DNA from 3 places in the Pectinatus sottacetonis genome. Region 2 is predicted to be linked to each of the others. Evidence: riboswitches for the same ligand, from Rfam matches in the RefSeq annotation. Region 2 holds a riboswitch; each other region holds the start of a gene.

Region 1 (7,412 bases), 120 kb from region 2:
TTTTTTTATGTTTTTCTTATGGTACATAGATGATATAATGCTAATGATTGTATTTTATTAAGGATTAATTTCTTGAATATAGTCACTGGAAAATATTTGCAGCAGGTAATCGAGTGGGAGCAATGATATGAAAATTATGCGGTTTGAGCATGTAGGACTTATAAAAAAAGAACATGTTATTTTACGAGATATTTCACTGGCGATTGAACCAGGCTCTATTGTAGGGATAGCAGGACCGTCTGGGTCGGGTAAATCATCTTTACTGCGGTTGATGAATTTATTAGAAAGTCCGACAGAGGGGACTATTCTGTATAAAGATAAGAATATTATGGAATATGATCCGATGGAATTGCGCAGCCAGGTAGGCTATGTTTTACAAAAACCATATATTTTCGCAGGAACAGTAGAGGATAATTTAGTATATGCGTATAATTTGCGGAATTTGAAACCAGATAAGACCGAGATTCTGAAATTTATGGAAAAATTAAATTTGACACCAGATTTTTTAAATAAAAAGCGCAGTGAAATGTCAGGGGGAGAACAGCAAAGGATAGCTTTAATAAGGTCACTTTTAATAAAACCCCAGGTAGTATTGCTTGACGAAATAACAGCTGCTTTAGATGAAAATAATACTATGATATTAGAAAATTTTATAAAAAATTTAAATCAGACTTTAGGCATAACAGTCATATTTGTGACTCATAATCCAGGACAATTAAAACGGCTGTCACAAAAGGTTATTTATATAAAAAATGGGGAAGTAGAATTTTGTGATTCGGCTGATAAATATTTTTCCCGGGAGGAACAAATTAATGGATAATTGGGCATTGATACTGACATATATTTTACCAGCAATAGCATTGATAATTTCCTATCGGGAGAAATTAGATTTAGGAAGAGACATAATAATCGGCAGCATAAGGGCTGTGGTTCAATTGATTATTATTGGGCTGGCGCTTAAATTTATATTTGGCCTGGATAATGTTTTTGTTACAGGGTTGATATTGCTTATCATGGTTTATAATGCTACCGTAGTTGCTGCACAAAGAGGTGAGGGGATTGAACGGGTAAAAATGATTTCTTTTATCTCAATTTTGCTGGCATTGGTAATAACTCTGGGAATTTTGATTGCATTTGGGGCAATCTCGTATGTACCTAGCCAGGCTATTCCCATAAGCGGCATGGTTGTGGGAAATTCAATGGTGGCATTAGGGGTATTGTACAGAAATCTTTTAACAAATTTCACGGACAGGCGTGATGAGGTAGAAGTTAAATTATGTATGGGAGCTAAGCCGCGTGAAGCAGCCAGAAGTTTAATAAGAAACAGTATAAAAACGGCGATGGTTCCTACTATTGATTCGATGAAAACATTGGGAATAGTACAGCTGCCAGGCATGATGACAGGTCTTATTTTGGCAGGAGTTGCACCGGAAACAGCAATAAAGTATCAAATAATGGTGGCGTTTATGTTGACAGGTGCTGTTACAATATCTGGTTTTACTGCCAGCTATTGGGCTTATCGCAGTTTTTTTAATAGTAGAGCGCAGTTAAAAGATTTTTAAGATAGGGTAAAATAAAAGGGCTGTCCAGGTGATATAATCAAATAAATATCATCTGGACAGTCTTTTTATAAATTTATTTATTTAAAAAATAATCGTAGAAATATTAATGGCTAAATACCTTATCCCGTAAGGTTTCAACTTTAGCTGTTATATCAGCGGCACTTACAATATCGCTTACTACAGCAATTGTTTTAGCACCGGACTGAACAATTTCATCAATATTGTTTTCGTTTATACCACCAATTGCTACGAAAGGCAGCTGGGCATTTTTTACAGCATAATCGAGATATTTGAGGCCGACTGGTTGAGCATTTTTTTTCGTAGCAGTAGCATGAATAGGACCTATACCGACGTAATCAATATATTTTTTTAGTTCGTTGGCACGATCCAGCTGTTCAGGACTATGAGTAGATAACCCAATTATTTTTTCGTTACCAAGGATTTTTCTTACAATATGCGGAGGTAAATCTGTTTGACCTATGTGTACACCGTCGGCATCAACAGCCATTGCCAAATCAATAAAATCATCAATAATGAAAGTACCGCCGGATTGTTTTATCATATCACGCAAAATAAGACATTCTTCATAACGAGAAAGAGCATCCTTTTCTTTTTCACGGTATTGGATAAATTTTATGCCGCCGTCAAGCATATCACGGACTACCTCAATATTATCCCGTGCGTTTGATATATTTTCAGCAGTTATTCCATAAATGCCTGTATTGAAAAAAGAGTCCATACCTGCTCGTAAATTCATAAATATCCTCCTATGCGATTATATTTACAATAATTAAATGATATTTTGTATATCATTTAACAAATTCGTGCATAGGTGAAATATTCCTGCAAATATTTTTATTTATTATATGAGAGTCTGCCAATCTTTATAAACAGGTTGGTATCCTTCGTTGTAGAGCATTTGTGCCATTTGCCCGATTGAACGCTGGTCGGATATTTCGAATTGACCACCGTCATCGCCCTTGGTATGTCCGCCGACAGCAACCGTTACACCACCGGATATTTTAGTTATGCCTATTTTTACTAAATGATTACGCATGTCTGGTTTTTCCCGTGTTGATAAGGTTATTCCGGCACGTGGCATAAAGATTCTTAGCGCAGTTATATATTGAACAAGATCAATGTCATTAACTATTGATTTAGGAGCATAGCCGGCAGAGCAGGGCCTTATTCTGGGAGTAGATATGGCAATTTCGACTTCTTTATATTTATGTTGCAGATAATCAGCATGGACGCCAGTGAAAAAGGCTTCCTCCCGCCATTCATTAAGACCAAGCAATGCACCGACATTCACATTTCTCATCCCGGCTTTACAGGCTCGTTCAGGTGCGTCAAGCCGGTATTCATAATTTGCTTTGGGACCGCCTGGATGAAGTGTTTTGTAAATATCCTTATTATAACATTCCTGGAACATAGTCATTCCGTCGACACCCGCTTTTACAGCACGTATGTAATCTTCAAGGGAAAAGGAGTATACTTCAATGGAAACACTATCGAAATATTCACGCAAAACTTTAACAGCAGATAAAATATAATTAACAGGGCTGTATTTTTTTGATTCACCAGTGAGAACAAGAATGTTTTTTAAGCCTGTTTGTGATATGGCGGCGGCCTCTTTTTTTATTTCCTCCATATTTAGACAGCGACGGTTGATGTTATTATTATGGTTAAAACCGCAGTAAACACAAAGATTATCACAATAATCAGCTATATACATGGGAGTAAACAGTTGCATTGTATAGCCAAAGTTTTTTATTGTTTCCTCACGTGAACGTCGAGCCATTGCTTCCAAATGTTTTTGAGCAGCAGGTGCCAGTAAAGTTAGAAAATCCATACGAGTTAAATGCGGCGTATTCAAAACACGTAATACATCAGTAGATGTTATTCCCGCAAAAAAGCTTTTGAAATCAAGCTGAGTATATTTTTGTTTTTCTTCTAAAAAAGATGCGGTGGTCAATTATGCTTCCTCCTTATGTAAAAAACCGGTAAGTGGAGAGGAAGCACTGGCACTGATTGTTCCCAGTACGCGGCCTATTCCAGCCAGATAAGCTGTCCGTCCGGCATCGACAGCTTTAGAAAAGGCTTGAGCCATTTTCAAAGGATCTTTGGCAGTGGCTACTGCTGTATTGACAAGTACAGCTGCAGCACCCATTTCCATACATTCAGCAGCTTCTGAAGGTTTGCCTATACCAGCATCAACAACTACAGGCAGGTCAATTTCATCGATTAATATTTGAACCAATTCTTTTGTACGCAGGCCTCTGTTAGAACCAATAGGGGCAGCAAAAGGCATTACAGCAGCAACTCCAGTGTCGCAAAGGCGTTTTGCTGTCATTAAGTCAGGGCTGATATAGGGAAGTACAGTGAACCCTTCTTTTACAAGAGTTTCAGAAGCTTTTAAAGTTTCCATATTGTCAGGCAGTAAATATCTGTTATCGGATATTACTTCTATTTTTATCCAGCTGCCACAGCCCATAGCTTTAGATAAATGGGCAATACGTATAGCTTCATCGGCGGTGCGTGCACCTGATGTATTGGGCATAAGTATTACATCATCAGGAATATAATCGAGAATGTTTTCTTCATGGGAACCTTGATTGGCACGCCGCAATGCTACTGTTACTACAGATGCATTTGCGGCATGGATGACATCAGGCATATTTCGGTTGTTAGAAAATTTACCTGTACCAATAAAAAACCGGCTTTTTAAAATTTTACCATTAATTTGTAAATTGTCATTAGTATTACTTTTTATCATTTGGAACCGCCTCCTACAAAAGTGATTATTTCTATTGAGTCATTTTCGCTAAGAAAAATATCAGGCCAAGCATGTTTGTTTGTGATCTGCTCGTTGAGCTCTGCCACAGCATGGCCGGCAGTCATATTTTTCTGTTCCATTAGTTCTTGCAAAGTTGTTTTTGCAGGAACGACAGTTTTTTCCCCATTTACAATTACTTGCAAAACATCAACTCCTTAAAATAAAAAAACGTCTATCCTGATCAGGATAGACGTAAACTTCTATTACCAATACTTCCTACGCAGGCATTATCCCGATCAGGTCAAAGGTCAGGTGCTTACAGCCCTTTCTCAGCCTATAACATAGGCTCCCTTGTAAAAATATTTATTTTATATATGCTATTTTATGCCGATAAAGTAAATTTGTCAAATCATTAAAAAATAATATCATATTACCAATTGATTCCATTGCCGGAAATGATATTATCTTGGGGGGCGTTGGACAGCTGTAAGTTCATCATTACAGGCATATTGGCTTCGGCTGTTATCCACTTTTGCAGTTTTGCGGCATCCTTTGGCTGCATTGCTTCTTTTACGAAAACAATAACAAAAAATTTTTTAAATACTATATTGCCTTTATCGTCTGTAGAAGAAATAGAAGCACCTTCAATATTTTCTACTTGGGGAAATAGGATGCTGGCACTTTTGTTTAGAGAAGTAAGGAGCTTTTTATCATCATTGAGCCGAAGATAAGCGGGATAATAGGAAACACTGAGAGTTTTATATTTTTTTAGTTCAGCTTCTTTAGTTGAAAGCAGGTTATTGTTGTTTGATTCATTAAGCTTATTTTCAATAAGGCTCTGGACATCATCTTTGCTTATAGCGCGTGAATAATTGTTTTGAATGATTTTTAAGCGAAAATCGCGTAATTGGTTATATTTTTTTAACGATGTAGTTAAAGAGGCAATTTCATGTTCTTGTAAAGGTTGTCCTATTAAAATAATTTCCAGGAGTTTGTCATTTGGAAGCATTTTGTAAGATATTACCTGCGAGTTGTCAAAGATGAAATTATCTGCTATATATGTTTTCATTTCAGTAGTTTCCAAATTAAGTTTTACACTTTTATAGGCCATATATATACTGGGAATTATAGTTAAAATTCCTATTATTACCAGATATGTACGCTGACGGTTAAATATTCGCCGCGAAATATAAGCTTTGCTGGGAATACGTATCATTTTTAAAAAGATAAAACTAGCCAGGCAGATAAAAAAGCTATTGATGAAAAAAAGATATAATGCCCCCAGAAAAAATTTTGCTGAATGTATAGATAATCCATAACCGGCTGTGCATAATGGAGGCATGAGAGCTGTAGCAATGGCAACACCAGGAATCACGTTGCTTTTTTCTTTGCGGGTTATTCCAATAATACCGGCAAGACCGCCAAATATAGCAATTAATACATCCCATATGGTAGGTTCAGTGCGGGCTAGTAATTCGGAAGACGCTGTTGATATAGGAGAAAGCTGAAAATATATAGCAGATGCAAGGACTGATAATGATACCTGAAACATAAGTTTAAAAAAAGATTTCTTAACATAGTTTGTGTCGTACGAGGCCATGCCATAACCTATACCCATTATAACGCCCATTAAGGGCGATATAAGCATAGCCCCAATCACAACGGCAGTGCTATTCATATTGAGACCAATAGAGGCAATAAAAATAGCTAGAATAAGTATGCACATATTAGTCCCTTTTATTGTGCTGCCACTATTTATTCGCTGGGTTATTTCGGGAATATCAGCACGGTCTTCACTTAAGATAAACAGGTCAGTAAATAATTTTTTTATGGGTTCCATTGAGTGTCATCCTTTCATTAAATATGTCAAAATATTCATGGTATTATTATGACTGTGCTGTAATAATAGATAATATAAACATAATGCTGTCGTTGAAAAATATACTGGGCTATCCTTTTTTAGCATGGAGTAAAAATTTCATATATTTTTTTATTATTTTTCGCATTGTGCTAGCTGGTAATAATTAACTTTACAAAAAAGGTTCAACAGACTATCCTTCTAAGTATCTAAGCCCAAAGAAGTGTAGCAAATGTTGAACCAATTTAAGTATAGACAAAGTAACTTAAAATTACAATCATATTTATCAAATTGGTAGTGAAATTTATTGGTATTGTATAAATAACAAACCTTTGCGTAATTTCAATTCAAAAATTTTAAAGAATTATGCAGATATTGAATATATTTCAACTATATAATATCTTCATTTTTATTCATTAGCATAATATGATTACTATAGCACTTGATCCTGAAATGGTGGGAGAAGTGCTTAAGGTAATGCGATCTTTGGCTGATTCAGGAATGACGATGGTTGTTGTCACACATGAAATGAATTTTGCCAGAGAGGTTGCTAATAGGGTTATTTTTATGGCTGACGGACATATTGTAGAAGAAGACCGCCCAGAAAAACTTTTTACAGCACCTGAAAATAAAAGAACACAGGCATTTTTGAGTTCGGTTTTAAAACCGTTGGATAGTTAATTATGCAGAAGGAGTTTGTTGTATAGCAAAACAGTTATACTGATGGCAATTGCAATAAACAAGAAATAAGCAGCGGCTATTGCATTAAATAAAAGAATGCTTTAATATTATTATTATTTTGTATATTGAGGAGCATTAATATTTAATGAATAACCGCTTAAAAGGTTTTTTGCTGATTATTGCAGGAACTAGTTTTTGGGGAGCATCAGGTGTTGTGGTACAGTACTTGCTGCATGATAAAATGTTTAACGCCCAGTGGCTGACTTGCATCAGGCTTACAGGGGCTGGAATTATCTTGCTAGTAATGGATAAAGTTTGCTATAGAAGCCGATTATTATCTATATGGAATCGCTCAAGTGCGAAGGATATTATCGCTTTTAGTATGTTGGGGATGCTTGGAACGCAGCTTACCTATATTTTAACTATTTTAAACAGTAATGCAGCAACAGCAACTATTTTGCAGTATCTTATGCCAGCATTTGTCTTGGTATATATGCTGGCTGCTGAAAAGCGCGGGCCTATGGTAAAAGAAGGA
Region 2 (7,412 bases):
CATCTATAGGTTTTAACGGCGTAGTTCGTATACCTTCCAACAAGCGGTTGTCGTAAATTTTGACAGCATCTTTTATAGAGATGTCAAGGGTAAAATCTTGTTTTATTTTAGTAAAAATATTATTTATAGTAAGTCCGCATAGGGATGCTAAATAGTCATCAGCTGGGTAGATATTATATTTGGCAAGCACTTCTGAAATAATTTTATTATGAAAGGGTTCGCTGTTTATTATTACTCCATCCATGTCAAAAATGAAAGCCTTCATATGAGAATCCTCCTAAAAATTTGGTGTTATGAGCTGAATATATGGGTCAGAACAAGAAAAGACTGCCACAATGGGATGGCAGTCTTAACAGATAATCAACAATATTATTTATTCAACTGTTACTGATTTTGCCAGGTTACGAGGTTTATCAACATCACAGCCGCGTGTTATTGCTGCATAATAAGCTAGCAACTGTAAAGGTACAACAGTTAAAAGTGGAATTAACAATTCATCGGTATAAGGTACTTTTATAACATGATCTACATATTTGATAAGATCATTATCGTTTTCTGAAGTTATGCCGATAACAACAGCGTCACGTGCCTTAATTTCTTTGATGTTGCTAATAGTTTTTTCATAGACGCTTTTCTGGGTGGCAAGGGCAATTACCGGAACGCCCTTGACAATAAGAGCTAATGTGCCATGCTTCAATTCTCCGGCAGCGTAAGCTTCTGCGTGTATATAGGAAATTTCTTTTAGTTTTAATGCTCCTTCAAGAGCAACATTATAATCAAGGGAACGACCAATAAAAAATACATCTTCATTGAAACCATATTTTTTGGCAAAAGTTTTTATTGGTTCAGGGTCTTCAAGGGTGCGGCTGATTTGATCGGGTAGTTCACGTAGCTGAGTTAAAAGTGACTTTGTACGTTCAGCTGAAATACATTTTTTTAAATCAGCCATATACATGGCAAGCAGGAACATTGTGACTAGCTGAGTTGTATATGCTTTAGTAGAGGCAACTGCTATTTCTGGACCGGCCCATGTATAAATAACTTCATCAGCATCACGGGCAATCGATGAACCTACTACATTGGTAATGGCCAGGGTTTTAGCACCAAGACGCTTGGTTTCTTTTAATGCTGCCAGTGTATCACTTGTTTCACCTGATTGACTGATTGCTATTACCAATGTATGCTCGTCAACAATAGGTGAACGATAGCGGAATTCAGAGGCAATATCTACTTCTACTGATATACGGGCCAGTTTTTCAATATAATACTTACCGACAAGTCCGGCATGATAAGCTGTACCACAGGCTACGATGAAAATTTTATGGAAGGAGTTAAGATATTCCTTATTCCATTTTAATTCGTCGAGAATAACATGGGAATTATCTTTGGCAATACGTGGTGTAACAGTATCACGGACAGCTTTAGGTTGTTCATGTATTTCTTTAAGCATAAAATGTTCGTAACCGCCCTTTTCAGCAGCTTCGGCATTCCAGTTTACTTCAAATACTTTTTTAGTTATTGGCAATCCTTCATGATTGGTTATCCAGATAGAATCTTTTTTTACAACGGCTATTTCACCGTCATTAATTATATAATTACGACGTGTATAACCGATAATAGCGGGAATATCGGAAGCAACGAAATTTTCTCCTTCACCCAAACCTATTACTAGAGGATTGTCTTTTTTAGTACAAATGAGTTCATCAGGATCTCTTCTTGACATGAATAAGAGAGAATAGGACCCTTCAATACGCTTTAGAACTTCGCGCACAGAGCCTTCAAAGTCACCATCGTATAATTCTTCTAGCAGGTGAACAACAACTTCAGTATCTGTTTCAGACAAAAATTTATGTCCTTTTTTTGTCAGATCTTCTTTCAAGCTCATGTAATTTTCGATAATACCATTATGGACTACAGCAAAATCACCTTTGCAGTCCATATGGGGATGGGCATTTACATCCGATGGTCTGCCATGAGTAGCCCAGCGTGTATGACCAATGCCGATTGTTCCTTTGGGTTCATGGTTTTTAATTTTTTGTTTTAAAGCGTCTAGACGTCCAACGCATTTTTCTAAATTTATTTTATTGCCGTCAAAGACAGCAATACCGGCTGAATCATAACCACGATATTCAAGTTTGGTAAGCCCATCAATTAAGAATGGTTCAGCCTGTTTATTCCCTACATAACCAACAATACCACACATATAAAGATACCTCCAAAATAAGATAGTTATTAAAGATGTATCTGCCAATCCGTAATCTTTGTATTGTGCCGCAGGTTACCCGGCGGTTTTGACAAATTTTATCGACTGGATTAGGGCCGAGAGGCATCCGCTGAATTATCGACAACCTCTTCCTCGTCCTCTTAATAAGAGCCAGCGCTAAGCAAAAAGCTTTTTAGTAAAATAGAAACTAGCCTCCTTTATTTATCCACTCATTGTAGTCATGGCAGATGATGACAAATGAATGTTAATGGATATAAAAAATGATATTTTTCCATATCCATCATATTCTAATATATACTGCTTGATTGGTCAAGTTTTTATTAATTGATTTTGGAGAAGGAAAATTTTCTAGGGGATAAGGGATATTTATAAAATCCTACTGTTGGTACGAGCATCAATGTTTTGTCAATAATATTTTTTGTATTAAATTTTCATCATTAAAATTTAGATTTTTATTTATACCAGTTCCTAATTTAATTTTGGGTTTGATTTTCTCGCCATGAAAATCACTGCCACCGGTTATTAATAGCGAGTGCTTATGGGCTAGAGATAATGACAGCTCAGTATCTTGTATAGTATTTTCACTATGATAACATTCAAGTCCGGCCAGTCCTGCTTTTTTTAATATGTCAATAAATGTGTTCAGCTCAGCAAAGGTTTTTCCCTGTCGCATAGGATGTGCCAAGACGGGAATTCCCTGCATTTTTTTTATCATCTTAACAGCATCTTTTACTGTTGGATGTGGGTCTTTTATTTTGTGGAACTCAGAGTTATCAAGATATTTGTCAAAGGCTTCTTTGGTTGAACTGACATATTTGCGGTCAAGCATTGCCCGGGCAAAATGTGGTCGGGCATAAACTTTGTGCTGGGCATATTTATCAATGTCAGACCAATTTAGATTGATACCGTATTGTTTTAGAAAGGTCAGGATCAGTGCAGCTCTTTTTTGGCGCAGATATTTATTGTGTTTACATATTTTATGGGTAATAATCGATTTATAATTAATATTATAGCCTAAAATGTGAATATTTTTGCCGCGGGCATTTATTTCTATGCCCGGAATAAAGAGAATATTTAATTGCTTAGCAGCTTGAACTCCTTCTTCTAAAGCGTCTATGGTATCATGGTCGGTTATTGATAATACTGAAATCCCCGCTTTTTTTGCGGCATAAACGAGCTGTGTTGGCGTATACTGTCCATCCGATGCCAGGGTATGGCAATGTAAATCCATCATAATTTTCACCTCACTATAACTATTTTTATTGTAACGAAAAAATAATTGTGTAGCAAGAAAAACAAAAGAATTAGTTTTAAGTGATAGTTTATTATAAAAATAAGCAGCCTCTGCTTTTAGAAGTGCAGAAGCCGCTTATATATGAGCTTTAGTATTATTTATCTGGCAATTTCTTTGGTACTGTTAAACTCAGGCATAGATATAAAAATTGTTATTTATCACAGTTCCTGTTTTCATCGCAAAAAAGAACTTTTTCGCCATCAAGTATTTTGTTCGTAGTTCTTACGGCACACATTTTGCCGCACATTGAGCAGGTATGGCGTTCTGATGGAGGTGTGCTTTCATAGTATTGTTTTGCCTTTTGAGGATCGATGGACTCTTTGAACATGGCATCCCAGTCAAGGTTGTGACGGGCATCAGCCATACGGTTATCCTGGTTTCTTGCTCCGGGAAGTTTGTTAGCTATATCGGCAGCATGGGCAGCAATTTTAGTGGCAATTATTCCATCACGAACATCATTGAGATCAGGCAGCCTTAAATGTTCAGCAGGAGTTACATAACAAAGAAAATTAGCACCGTTAGCAGCAGCAATGGCTCCGCCTATGGCAGAGGTTATGTGGTCATATCCAGGGGCAATATCTGTGACTAATGGACCTAATACATAAAATGGGGCATTATGGCACAGTCTTTTCTGCAGTTTCATATTAGCAGCAATTTCATCAATGGACATATGTCCAGGACCTTCAACTAAAACCTGTACATCGGCTTTTCTAGCACGCTCAGTAAGATAGCCTATTTCAATTAATTCACCAATTTGTCCAGCATCAGTGGAGTCATCAAGACAGCCGGGACGTAAAGAGTCGCCAATGGATATAGTGACATCATGTTCACGCAGTATTTCAAGAACATTATCATAATGTTCAAAGAAGGGGTTTTCATTGCCGGTCATTTGCATCCAGGCAAATAGAAGAGAACCGCCGCGAGATACGATATTCATTCTTCTGCCAGAGCGCTTGAAACCTTCGACAGCTCGGCGATTTATACCGGCGTGAATGGTCATAAAATCTACGCCTTCTTTAGCATGTGCTTCTAGCACACGGAGAAAATCATCGGCAGTCATTTTTAATAGATCCTTTTCCAGATAGCCTATGGCGTCATACATGGGAACAGTTCCGATCATGGCTGGAGAATATGCGATCAGTTTTTCGCGAAATTCATGTGTCTTGCCATAATTTGACAGGTCCATGATAGATTCAGCGCCCATTTTAACAGCCATTTTTACTTTATCCATTTCAAGATCATAATTTTTGGCATCTCCTGATATACCAAGGTTTACATTAATTTTAATTTTTAAGCCGTCACCTATTCCTTCGGCGGAAAGAGAGCTGTGGTGAATGTTAGCTGGTATAGTTATGGTTCCGTTGGCAACACGTTCTCTAATCCAATCAGCAGTTCGATTTTCTTTTTTGGCAACAAGGGCAATTTGGTCGGTAATTATGCCTTGTTTTGCCGCTTCCATTTGAGTTTTATATGACATATGTATCCTCTTTTCTGCCATTTATGGCATAATTGATTTTGGTTAATAAAAAAAGTCTGCTTTATAGAAAAGCAGACTTTTCCTTCTTTTATCAGCTTCCCTACAATGGTATTAACCAACAGGTTCAAAGGGTTGGGCAAAGCCCTCTCAGCATAAGAGCACCCCTGCAGAATTAGTCTAACAAAATATAGTATTAGTGTCAAGCAGTTGAATCATTCATAAATAATAAAATTATTTTTTAGTATATATTTTACTTCATGCGAAATAAAAATACAACTTATACAAAGAAAAAATAAAACAAGGAATTTAATGAATTTTATCGAAATATAAAATATAAAGATTACAAAAATAAAATGTTTTGCTAAATTTTAATAAAGAGGGTGCGGCAATGAATGAATTAAAATCTATCTTAGTACCTATTGACGGTTCCGTTCATTCGGAACATGCTATGAGAGAAGCTGCCTATTTAGCAGGATTGAGTAAGGCTAAAGTTGTTGTTTTATATGTTATTGACTTAAATACAGCTGTTTCTGCATTCGAACGGCTCAGTCTTAATGCGTATATTCCTGAGGATATAGATCAACAAGGCAAAAAAGTACTGGAAAAAGCTAAACAAACTATTGGTGATGTATCAGGGACAGAATATATTCTTAAGATTGGTGATCCTGCTAAAATGATTTTAAAATATTCTAAGGAATGTAAAGCTGATTTAATTGTTATGGGCAGTAGAGGCTTGGGAGCAATTAAGCAGATAATAATGGGAAGTGTGAGCCAATATTTGGTTACACATGCGGACTGCCCTGTGTTGACAGTCAGATAAGCAATTTTTTATAAATAAAAAAGATGCGGCAAAATGATTTCTCATTTTGCCGCATCCTTTTTTATTTATTCAGCAGTAAACGGTAGTAATGCAATATTACGAGCACGTTTAATAGCTAATGTTACCTGACGCTGATGGCGTGCGCAATTACCGGAAATACGACGTGGTAAAATTTTACCACGTTCTGTAATAAAACGACGTAATTTTGCAACATCTTTATAATCAATAGATTCTACTTTATCTGCGCAGAAACTGCAAACTTTTCTTTTTGGCCTTCTGCCTCTATCACGTTTAACCAATGTAAGTACCTCCTATAATGAAATTTTTACCACTTAATAAGCTGCCTTTGTGGCTGTTCCGTGAATTTCACGGTTTTACGATTCATTTCACTACATCTATATTGTTTAAAGACTGTAGTGAAATGGATAATCCTTAACTAAAAGGGGATTTCTTCATCAGGGGGTAATTCCGAACCAAAAGATGCAGCTGAACCTGCATTTGAAGATGGAGCTGATGGTTTATTGGAAGTATCGATGTTAGTACCAGCACCAGCAGGACGTGAACCCATAAATTCGATATCATTAGCGATTATTTCGGTTACATATCGTTTAGAGCCGTCTTGTGCATCATAACTGCGTATTTGTAAATGGCCGTCAACAAGTATCTGACTGCCCTTTACTAAATTATTTCCGCATATTTCAGCAAGTTTCTGCCATGCGACAATATTGAAGAAGTCAGCAGTATTCTGCTGATCACGAGAAAAACGCTTATTTACAGCCAGACGAAAAGATGCTACTGCTTTTCCAGTCTGGGTATAACGTACTTCAGGATCAGTTGCAAGCCGTCCTGCTAAAATAACTTTGTTCATAGTTTTTCCCCCTGAAATAAATCATTTTTCATCTAATCTGATAATCATATGTTTTAATATTTCATCAGTAATTTTCATTACACGATCAATTTCATCAGCACAGTTAGATTCAGCACTGATATCAAACAAACAATAATATCCGTCCATGCAGCCTTTTATTTCATAGGCAAGACGCTTTTTGCCCCAGCGATCTTCATTATCGATGGTACCGCCATTATTAGTAACAAGATTAGAAAATTTTTCAATTACGGCATTAGTTTGTTCTTCTTCCATTGGTCTTACAATAAATATGACTTCGTATTTTCTCACGAAATCACCTCCCTCTCTGGACTATCGGCCCTTTTATAAGGGCAGGGGATTCAAAAATAAATTTTGAAACCAGTCTAAATTATTATTAACTATAAAATTATAGCATTAAGCTCAAGATATTACAAGAGATTTTTAATTACTTTTTTTACCACGTGCTATAGAACAAAAAATACCGATACTGCAGATTATGGATAAGATGAAAAGAACCATTTTTATACCTGCTAATAAATTATTATTATAGCTTGAAATTAGTGAACCAGTTGTGTAAATAGATAAAAGCAGATTGACTATTGCCATACTAGTAGTTTGTCCAAACATGCGCATTGCTGCCAAAATAGAAGAGGCTATGCCATAAAAATTTTTACTGACAGAACTCATTATCGCATTGTTATTAGGAGAGGAAAATAAAGCAAAGCCTAT
Region 3 (7,412 bases), 970 kb from region 2:
AAGTCAAGACTTATGAAGATATAACAACAGTTGTGCCAATAAAAGATGAGCTTGATAATGAAATAAACAGTGTCGTTACAGTAACAATGCCTATTGAGGATCTGCGCATGCTTGTCGCACATGCAGCCGGATATACAGCTAAATACAGTCTTGACACAATTGTCGGGATCAGTCCGGCCTGTAAACTAATGAAAGAACGTGCACTACGAGCAGCAAAAAAGAATAATCATATTTTACTACAAGGAGAACCAGGTACCGGTAAACAACGGCTAGCTCATGGAATCCATATGGCCGGAGCCAGATCTAATGGTCCTCTTATTTCCCTCAACTGTGGTGATGTTCCGCCAGAACTTTTGGAGCAAGAATTATTCGGTGCAAAAACAGGAAAAGAAGTAAGTCATCCTGGTAAACTAGAATTAGCCAGTGGTGGTACTCTGCTTATGGATGAAATAGAAAAACTGCCCATTTCAATAGCAGAAAAATTAGCAGAAGCTCTGCATGATAAAAAAATATATCGCATAGGTGAAGAAATTGAAAGAAGTATCAATGTAAGAATCATCGCTTCATCAGATGGTAATTTGCGCCGTTTATGTGAAAAAGATCTATTTGATAAAAAATTATTCGAGATCGTGTCCCGCAGTATTATCCACTTACCTCCACTCAGAAGCCGACGTGAGGATATTTCACTTCTTTCTAAAAGTATTTTAAATGAATTGACCACTCAACATAAAATATCACCAAAACAGCTGGATAATGCTGCTTTGAAAATATTATCTGAATATGATTGGCCGGGAAATATAAAACAACTGCAGGGAGTAATAGAAAATGCTGTTCTCAATACTCAGGGTAATATTATAAAGGCAGAAAATATCAATCTCATGGGCAATATAAAACCTAGCAGTAAATGGAAAGAGGATAAAGATATATTCGTAAGAGCTTGGCAATCAGCCGGGGGAAATGTCAGTCGTCTTGCCAATCTTCTCGGCGTAAGCCGTGTAACACTTTATCGCTACATAAAAAAATACGGAGTAGAAAAATAAAAGCATCCGTCATATAATATGCAGGGGTACTCAAATGAGTTGAGAAGGTTAAACCTGACCCTTTGAACCTGTTAGTTAATACTAACGCAGGGAGCTGAATAAAAAACTGCTTGCCAATGGACAGGCAGTTTTTTATTATAAACTTATGTTGGTACTAAAATAATTAATTTTCAGTATCTAACTAAAGAAATGAGGTAAATTTTATTGATTTCCCAAGAAAATATACAAAAAGAAATTATTCACGCAGTAAATACTGTAAAGAAAGAAAATCCAATGGTAGCTTCTATAACAAATACTGTCACCATAAATTTTGTAGCTAATGCCCAGCTTGCCGTTGGCGGCTCAGCAGCTATGATTTATTTACCAGATGAGGCTGAGACTTTAGCCAAAGCTGGTAATGCCATGTATATCAATTTTGGCACATTGCTACCGATTTATGAAGAATCAATTCCCCGAACTGCAAAAATCTTATACGATTCCCATAAATCATGGGTATTAGATCCTGTAGGTATAGGTGCGGGCAGCCTAAGAAAAAAACTTCTTAAACTATTAAAAGGCTATAGACCCAGCATAATCCGCGGCAATGCTTCAGAAATTATTGCCTTGGCTAACCTATGGGAACTACCAAGTGGCAGAACACATTCAGGCATACGTGGAGTAGATTCCACAGATAAAGTAATTTCTGCCAGACAATCAGCAATTTCCTTGGCAAAATGGACCAATGGTACTGTAGCTGTATCAGGTGAAACAGATTTAATAACAAATGGCCGAGAAATCATTTTTTCTTACGGCGGTTCCCATTTCTTAAAAATGATTACTGGTTCAGGCTGTTCTTTAGGCGGTGTTGCTGCTATATATGCGACCGTCACTAGTCCATTCATTGCTGCGCTTACCGCTGTATCAATATATAATTTAGCTGGAAAACGCGCTGAAAAGATCGTACATGGTCCAGGACATTTTCAGGCTCAATTTCTTGATGAATTATATAAAGCCACTGCTGAAGATATAGCTGCCAATTTATTTACTATAGAGGAGATATAAAATAATGAATACATTAATTGCTGTTGCCATAGCTCCCTGTGGTGTGGGAGATGAACTATCATCAGATGTTGCCAAAGTAGTAAAAGTCATTCGCAATTCCGGTCTTCCCAATCGTACTAACTCCATGTTTACCGAAATCGAAGGCGAATGGGATGAAGTCATGCAAGTAGTTAAAGAAGCTACATTTATATTAGCTGAAAAAGGAATACGCACCGAAGTAGTTTTAAAAGCAGATATACGCCCTGGTTTTAAAAATATGATGCAGGAAAAACCAGCAAAAGTAAATCATATCTTAGGAGCACAAAAATGAATATAAGAAAGAATTTAAATATTTCTGCTTATCTGGTAATAGGTCCCGAAAACACCAAAAATCGGCCTGTTCAAAATATCATAGCAGCTGCTGTCAGTGCCGGTTTTACTTGTATTCAAATACGTTCCAAGACAGCATCAGCCCGTGAACTTATTGCAATAACCGCCCAAGCCGCTGCTGTTATTGCTGCTGCCCATAAGCAAAATAACATTTCTCTTCTCGTAGATGATCGGCTTGATGTTGTCCTGGCCGCACGAGAAGCCGGTACCAAAGTTGATGGCATCCATGTTGGACAAACAGATATTCCTGTTTCTGTCTGCCGAAAATATCTGGGAGAAAACTCTATAATAGGCTTATCTGCTAAAACAGATGAATTATTTTCTTATGTAAAAACAGCTGATGTAAGCCAAATTGACTATTTTGGCGCAGGACCACTGCACAAAACCCCTACTAAACTAGATTGCGGTTTAGATAAACACGGACAAATAATCACAAGAAGTTTTGCTGATATTGCCAAGCTAGTCGAAATAAGTCCTATTCCCGTTGTTGTTGGCGGCGGCGTAAAAATAAATGATATTCCTCAACTTGCCCAGACAAAGGCCGCCGGATTCTTTGTCGTATCAGCAGTAACACATGCTGCAGATCCACGTCAAGCCGCTTTCAGCTTAGTTAAAACATGGCATGACAATATATAAATATGCATCAATAATATAACTGCCACGTAAATATCATTTACTTAATTTAAAATGCCTGTTTATCTATCTGTCCTTGATAGGTTTAGATAGATAAACAGGCATTTTAAATTATAAAGGAAAATATTAAACCTGCAAAATTCACAATGAAATACCATAAACCTTATATTAATTCTTGATCCAACCTAATTTTTCAAAAAAAGGAAGATAATGCAATCGTCTATAAAAAGATCGAAAAGTATTAGAAGTATGAAAGATCGGTATTCTTTCCAAAGCAAAAACATTACTCGCATCAGTAACAGTCCCGTATTTTATGGTAAAAGCAGCATGATAGCCTGCATCCTTCAGCATTTTTGCTATATAAAGATTGTATGTCCCCGTCGGATAAGCAAAATAAACTGTATTTTGTTTAAGCCTTCTGTCAAGAACTTTTTTTGATTCAACAAGTTCATTTTTTATTTGTTCACTGGTCAGCTCTGTCAAGGATTTATGATTTACCGTATGTGATTCTATATATATTCCATTTTGCTTTAATTCTTCACATTGCTGCCATGTAAGATAATTAGGATACTTACTGACAAAATCAGTTATAACAAAAATCATTGCCGTAAATCCATACTTTTTTAGAATAGGATAGGCATTTTTATAATTGTCCTCATATCCATCATCGAAAGTTATAAGTACAGGATTCATTGGTAATTTTTTACCATATTCCAAATGGTCATAAAGTTCATCCGGTGTAATCACATGATAATTATTGTTTTTTAAATAGTTCATTTGTCTGTCAAAATCTGCTGGCAGAACTGATAAAGAAATATTTTTATTATCTATTTTATGATAATTTAAAACAATAACTCCTTCCTGTCCGGTATTATTATTTAAATCATTATTTTTGGAAATGGCATGAGGACTTGATAAAACCACAGGTATTAGACATAAAAGAACAATCAAACTCATTTTTTTGATCAAAGAGTATTTCATTTATCTTTCTATTGCCCCTTTCAAATATACTATTGCAAAATTAATTATAACAAGCTTATTTTAAATTTGCCAGTGTATTTTTCTTGCGAAAACAAATATCATAGGGTATTATAATTAGGATGTTTATTTTAACAGATATTAAGACACACTATTATTGTGTTTACATAAACATTAATAAAAACAGTCGTGTTTCTCTCAATGGTGAATTTTAATATCGTCCTTAAGAGAAAAGCAGCGGCTCTTGGTATATTACACCGACTAATATTATATAAAAGAAGGGCATTTATCATATGCGTTCAGAAATTTTAACAATTTTGCATAAGGCAAAAGGGAAATATGTCTCCGGCACATATCTAGCGAATAAGCTATCTGTGTCACGTACTGCCATATGGAAACATATTTGTATTTTAAAAAATGACGGTTATAATATTGACAGTAAATCAAAAAACGGCTACCGAATCATTGATTCCCCTGATTTATTAACTCCAGGAGAAATAAATGCTGTCCTTACTACAAAGACTTTTGGTCGTACAATAAAATACTATAAAAAAATTGACTCAACAAATAATGAAGCAAAAAAAATAGCTCTTGATGAAAAAGCTCCCGAAGGCACCATAGTTATCAGTGAATCTCAAGGTGACGGCCGTGGCCGTTTATCACGCGGCTGGTATTCCCCAGCCCAAAAAGGCATATGGTTTTCCATTATTTTACGGCCGGATTTTCTCCCACAGGAAGCACCAAAATGCACTCTGATGGCTGCTGTAGCCATTGCCAAAGCTATTTATACTATAACTGGTTTAAAAGTAGGCATAAAATGGCCAAATGATATTCTTTATGATGGAAAAAAGCTTGTAGGTATTTTAACAGAAATGAATGCTGAAATGGATAGAATAAACTATATCGTTATCGGTATGGGAATAAATGTAAATATTCTTTCACAGGATATGCCTGAAGAAGTAAAAGATATTGCAACTTCACTCATGCAGATAACCGGTAAAAAAATTTCTCGCCTCGCTCTTTTACAGCAGTTATTAGTTGAATTAGAAAATTTGTATACGACAATAAAAAAACATGGTTTTTCTCCCATTATACAGGATTGGAAAAAATATTCCATAACATTAGGAAAAAATATCAAAGTAATTAGTGTCAACGAAACCTTTTATGGCAAGGCTGTAGACATTGACAATTTTGGTGCATTATTAGTTGATACAGGTGAAAAAATTGAACGAGTATTAGCTGGTGATGTTTCTATTCGACCCGCAAAATAATTAATAAGTTGGAGGATCATAAACAAATGCTGCTAGTATTTGATATTGGAAATAGTAATATCGTATTAGGAACTTATGAAGGGAAAAAACTCTTAAGACATTGGCGTATATCTACGGACAGGCAAAAAACAGGTGATGAATATGGCATGTTGATAAATGAACTGTTCCGTTTTCATGGGATCTCAATGTCTGATATTACTGATATTATAATATCTTCCGTAGTACCACCCCTTGTAGTTCCCATAATAAAAATGTGCCAGCGTTATTTCAAAGTAAAACCACTTGTCGTTGGTCCTGGTATCAAAACAGGTATAAAATTAAAATATGAAAATCCCCGCGATATTGGTGCTGATAGAATCGTAAATGTCATTGGTGCTTATGAACAATATGGCGGTCCCATAATAGTAATAGATATTGGTACAGCTACCACGCTGGATGTAGTCGCCGATAATGGTGATTTTCTGGGCGGTGCCATTGCCCCTGGAATTGGTATTTCTACTGAAGCATTATTCCAGCGTGCTGCAAAACTGCCCCGAATTGAACTTGTCACCCCTAAATCAGTAATATGTCATAATACTATAAATGGTATTCAGGCAGGCATAATTTTAGGTGCAGTAGGACAAATCGACGGCATTGTAAACCGTATGAAACAGGAAATGAACATGAATATGAAAGTCGTTGCCACCGGTGGTCTGGCCAATATGATCTCTCGTGAATCGAAAACGATAAATAAGACTGACCACTTTTTAACTCTAACCGGACTGCGAGTATTATATGAACGAAATAAATAACAATAATTTACCGCTCATAAAGGATGTGTATATTAAAAATATATGTTCATTGGAAATTTAAAAATAGATATCCCTGTATTTTTAGCCCCTATGGCCGGCGTAACTGATACAGCTTACCGTATTCTAGCGCGGCGCATGGGTTGCGGTCTTGTTTATTCTGAAATGGTCAGTGACAAAGGTATTCATTTTAGGAATAAGCACACTTTACTAATGCTTCAAACGGAAAAAAAAGAACGTCCGCTAGCAATGCAGTTATTTGGTGACACACCAGAAAGTATCTCTGAAGCAGCCAAATATATAGAAGATCTCGGCTGTGCTGATATTATTGACATAAACATGGGCTGTCCGGCGCCGAAGATTGTCAAAAATCATGCTGGAGCGGCCCTAATGCTTGACCCTGAACGTGCTTTTGCTATAATGCATGCAGTTAAAAAGGCTGTATCCCTTCCAGTTACCGTGAAAATGCGTAAAGGCTGGGACGATGCCCATGTAAATATTATTGAAATGGCCAAATTAGCTGAAACTGCGGGAATAGATGCTATTGCCATACATGGGCGAACACGTGAGCAATTCTACAGTGGGCAGGCTGACTGGGATATAATTGCTAAAGTAAAAGAAACCGTCACCATTCCCGTCATAGGCAATGGTGATATCAGAACATGTACCGACTTAAAAAATATCTTTACCCGTACACATTGTGATGCTGTAATGATCGGACGAGCTGCTCAGGGCAATCCATGGATTTTCCGTCATTTTTCCCAATTTCTAAAAACCGGACAGGAAACTCCCCCACCAACCTTAATTGAACGAAAACAAATAATTATCGAACATCTTGACATGCTTTTAAAAAAGAAAGGCAATTATATCGGGCCACGTGAAATGCGTAAACATGCTACATGGTACACTCGTGGACTAAGTGGTGGTGCTGAATTAAGACGTCTATTCAATTTGGCAGAAACAAGAGATGATTTTCTGCGGATTCTTGCTAAAATATAAGATTAAATCCATCTCACATCCCATATTTTACTTAAACACTAAAAATCCTCTGTCATTTTACTGCCTGCAAATACTAATTATAAAAAATACCGATGAATTTTATCATACTACCGCATCAATATTAATCTTATTTTTATGCAAACAAACTATAACAATTCCCACACTTACATATACGAATAGGGAAACAGCATATCATAATACAGAAAAATTGAAATGCGATAGTATTTTATTCAGATAAATATACACAATATTCTTTTTATTCAACTTTTTGTGGCGAAAATTTCCCCACTTCA

Evidence for each region. A riboswitch is a leader RNA that binds a small molecule or an ion and turns the genes downstream of it on or off. The one in region 2 is predicted to bind thiamine pyrophosphate.
Region 1: linked by a shared signal. The riboswitch ahead of thiS (sulfur carrier protein ThiS) and the one ahead of thiC (phosphomethylpyrimidine synthase ThiC) in region 2 are both predicted to bind thiamine pyrophosphate.
Region 3: linked by a shared signal. The riboswitch ahead of thiM (hydroxyethylthiazole kinase) and the one ahead of thiC (phosphomethylpyrimidine synthase ThiC) in region 2 are both predicted to bind thiamine pyrophosphate.

Annotation. Positions count from the first base shown of each region.
Region 1 covers NZ_WIQK01000001.1:1,639,889-1,647,300, forward strand. The annotation lists gene I6760_RS07645 (ABC transporter ATP-binding protein) at 128-820, shown strand; gene I6760_RS07650 (ABC transporter permease) at 813-1,562, shown strand; gene thiE (thiamine phosphate synthase) at 1,666-2,319, opposite strand; gene thiH (2-iminoacetate synthase ThiH) at 2,425-3,537, opposite strand; gene I6760_RS07665 (thiazole synthase) at 3,538-4,338, opposite strand; gene thiS (sulfur carrier protein ThiS) at 4,335-4,541, opposite strand; TPP riboswitch at 4,595-4,701, opposite strand; gene I6760_RS07675 (DUF389 domain-containing protein) at 4,769-6,178, opposite strand; partial or broken gene I6760_RS07680 (peptide ABC transporter ATP-binding protein) at 6,629-6,877, shown strand; gene I6760_RS07685 (DMT family transporter) at 7,023-7,412, shown strand, end outside.
Region 2 covers NZ_WIQK01000001.1:1,516,170-1,523,581, forward strand. The annotation lists gene I6760_RS06960 (HAD family hydrolase) at 1-265, opposite strand, end outside; gene glmS (glutamine--fructose-6-phosphate transaminase (isomerizing)) at 374-2,203, opposite strand; gene I6760_RS06970 (PHP domain-containing protein) at 2,619-3,458, opposite strand; gene thiC (phosphomethylpyrimidine synthase ThiC) at 3,670-4,995, opposite strand; TPP riboswitch at 5,075-5,171, opposite strand; gene I6760_RS06980 (universal stress protein) at 5,384-5,815, shown strand; gene rpsR (30S ribosomal protein S18) at 5,881-6,114, opposite strand; gene I6760_RS06990 (single-stranded DNA-binding protein) at 6,252-6,683, opposite strand; gene rpsF (30S ribosomal protein S6) at 6,705-6,992, opposite strand; gene I6760_RS07000 (MFS transporter) at 7,125-7,412, opposite strand, start outside.
Region 3 covers NZ_WIQK01000001.1:2,482,569-2,489,980, reverse strand. The annotation lists gene I6760_RS11660 (sigma 54-interacting transcriptional regulator) at 1-1,040, shown strand, start outside; TPP riboswitch at 1,053-1,150, shown strand; gene thiM (hydroxyethylthiazole kinase) at 1,245-2,081, shown strand; gene I6760_RS11650 (thiamine-binding protein) at 2,086-2,391, shown strand; gene I6760_RS11645 (thiamine phosphate synthase) at 2,388-3,086, shown strand; gene I6760_RS11640 (polysaccharide deacetylase family protein) at 3,252-4,052, opposite strand; gene I6760_RS11635 (biotin--[acetyl-CoA-carboxylase] ligase) at 4,355-5,332, shown strand; gene I6760_RS11630 (type III pantothenate kinase) at 5,359-6,123, shown strand; gene dusB (tRNA dihydrouridine synthase DusB) at 6,166-7,119, shown strand.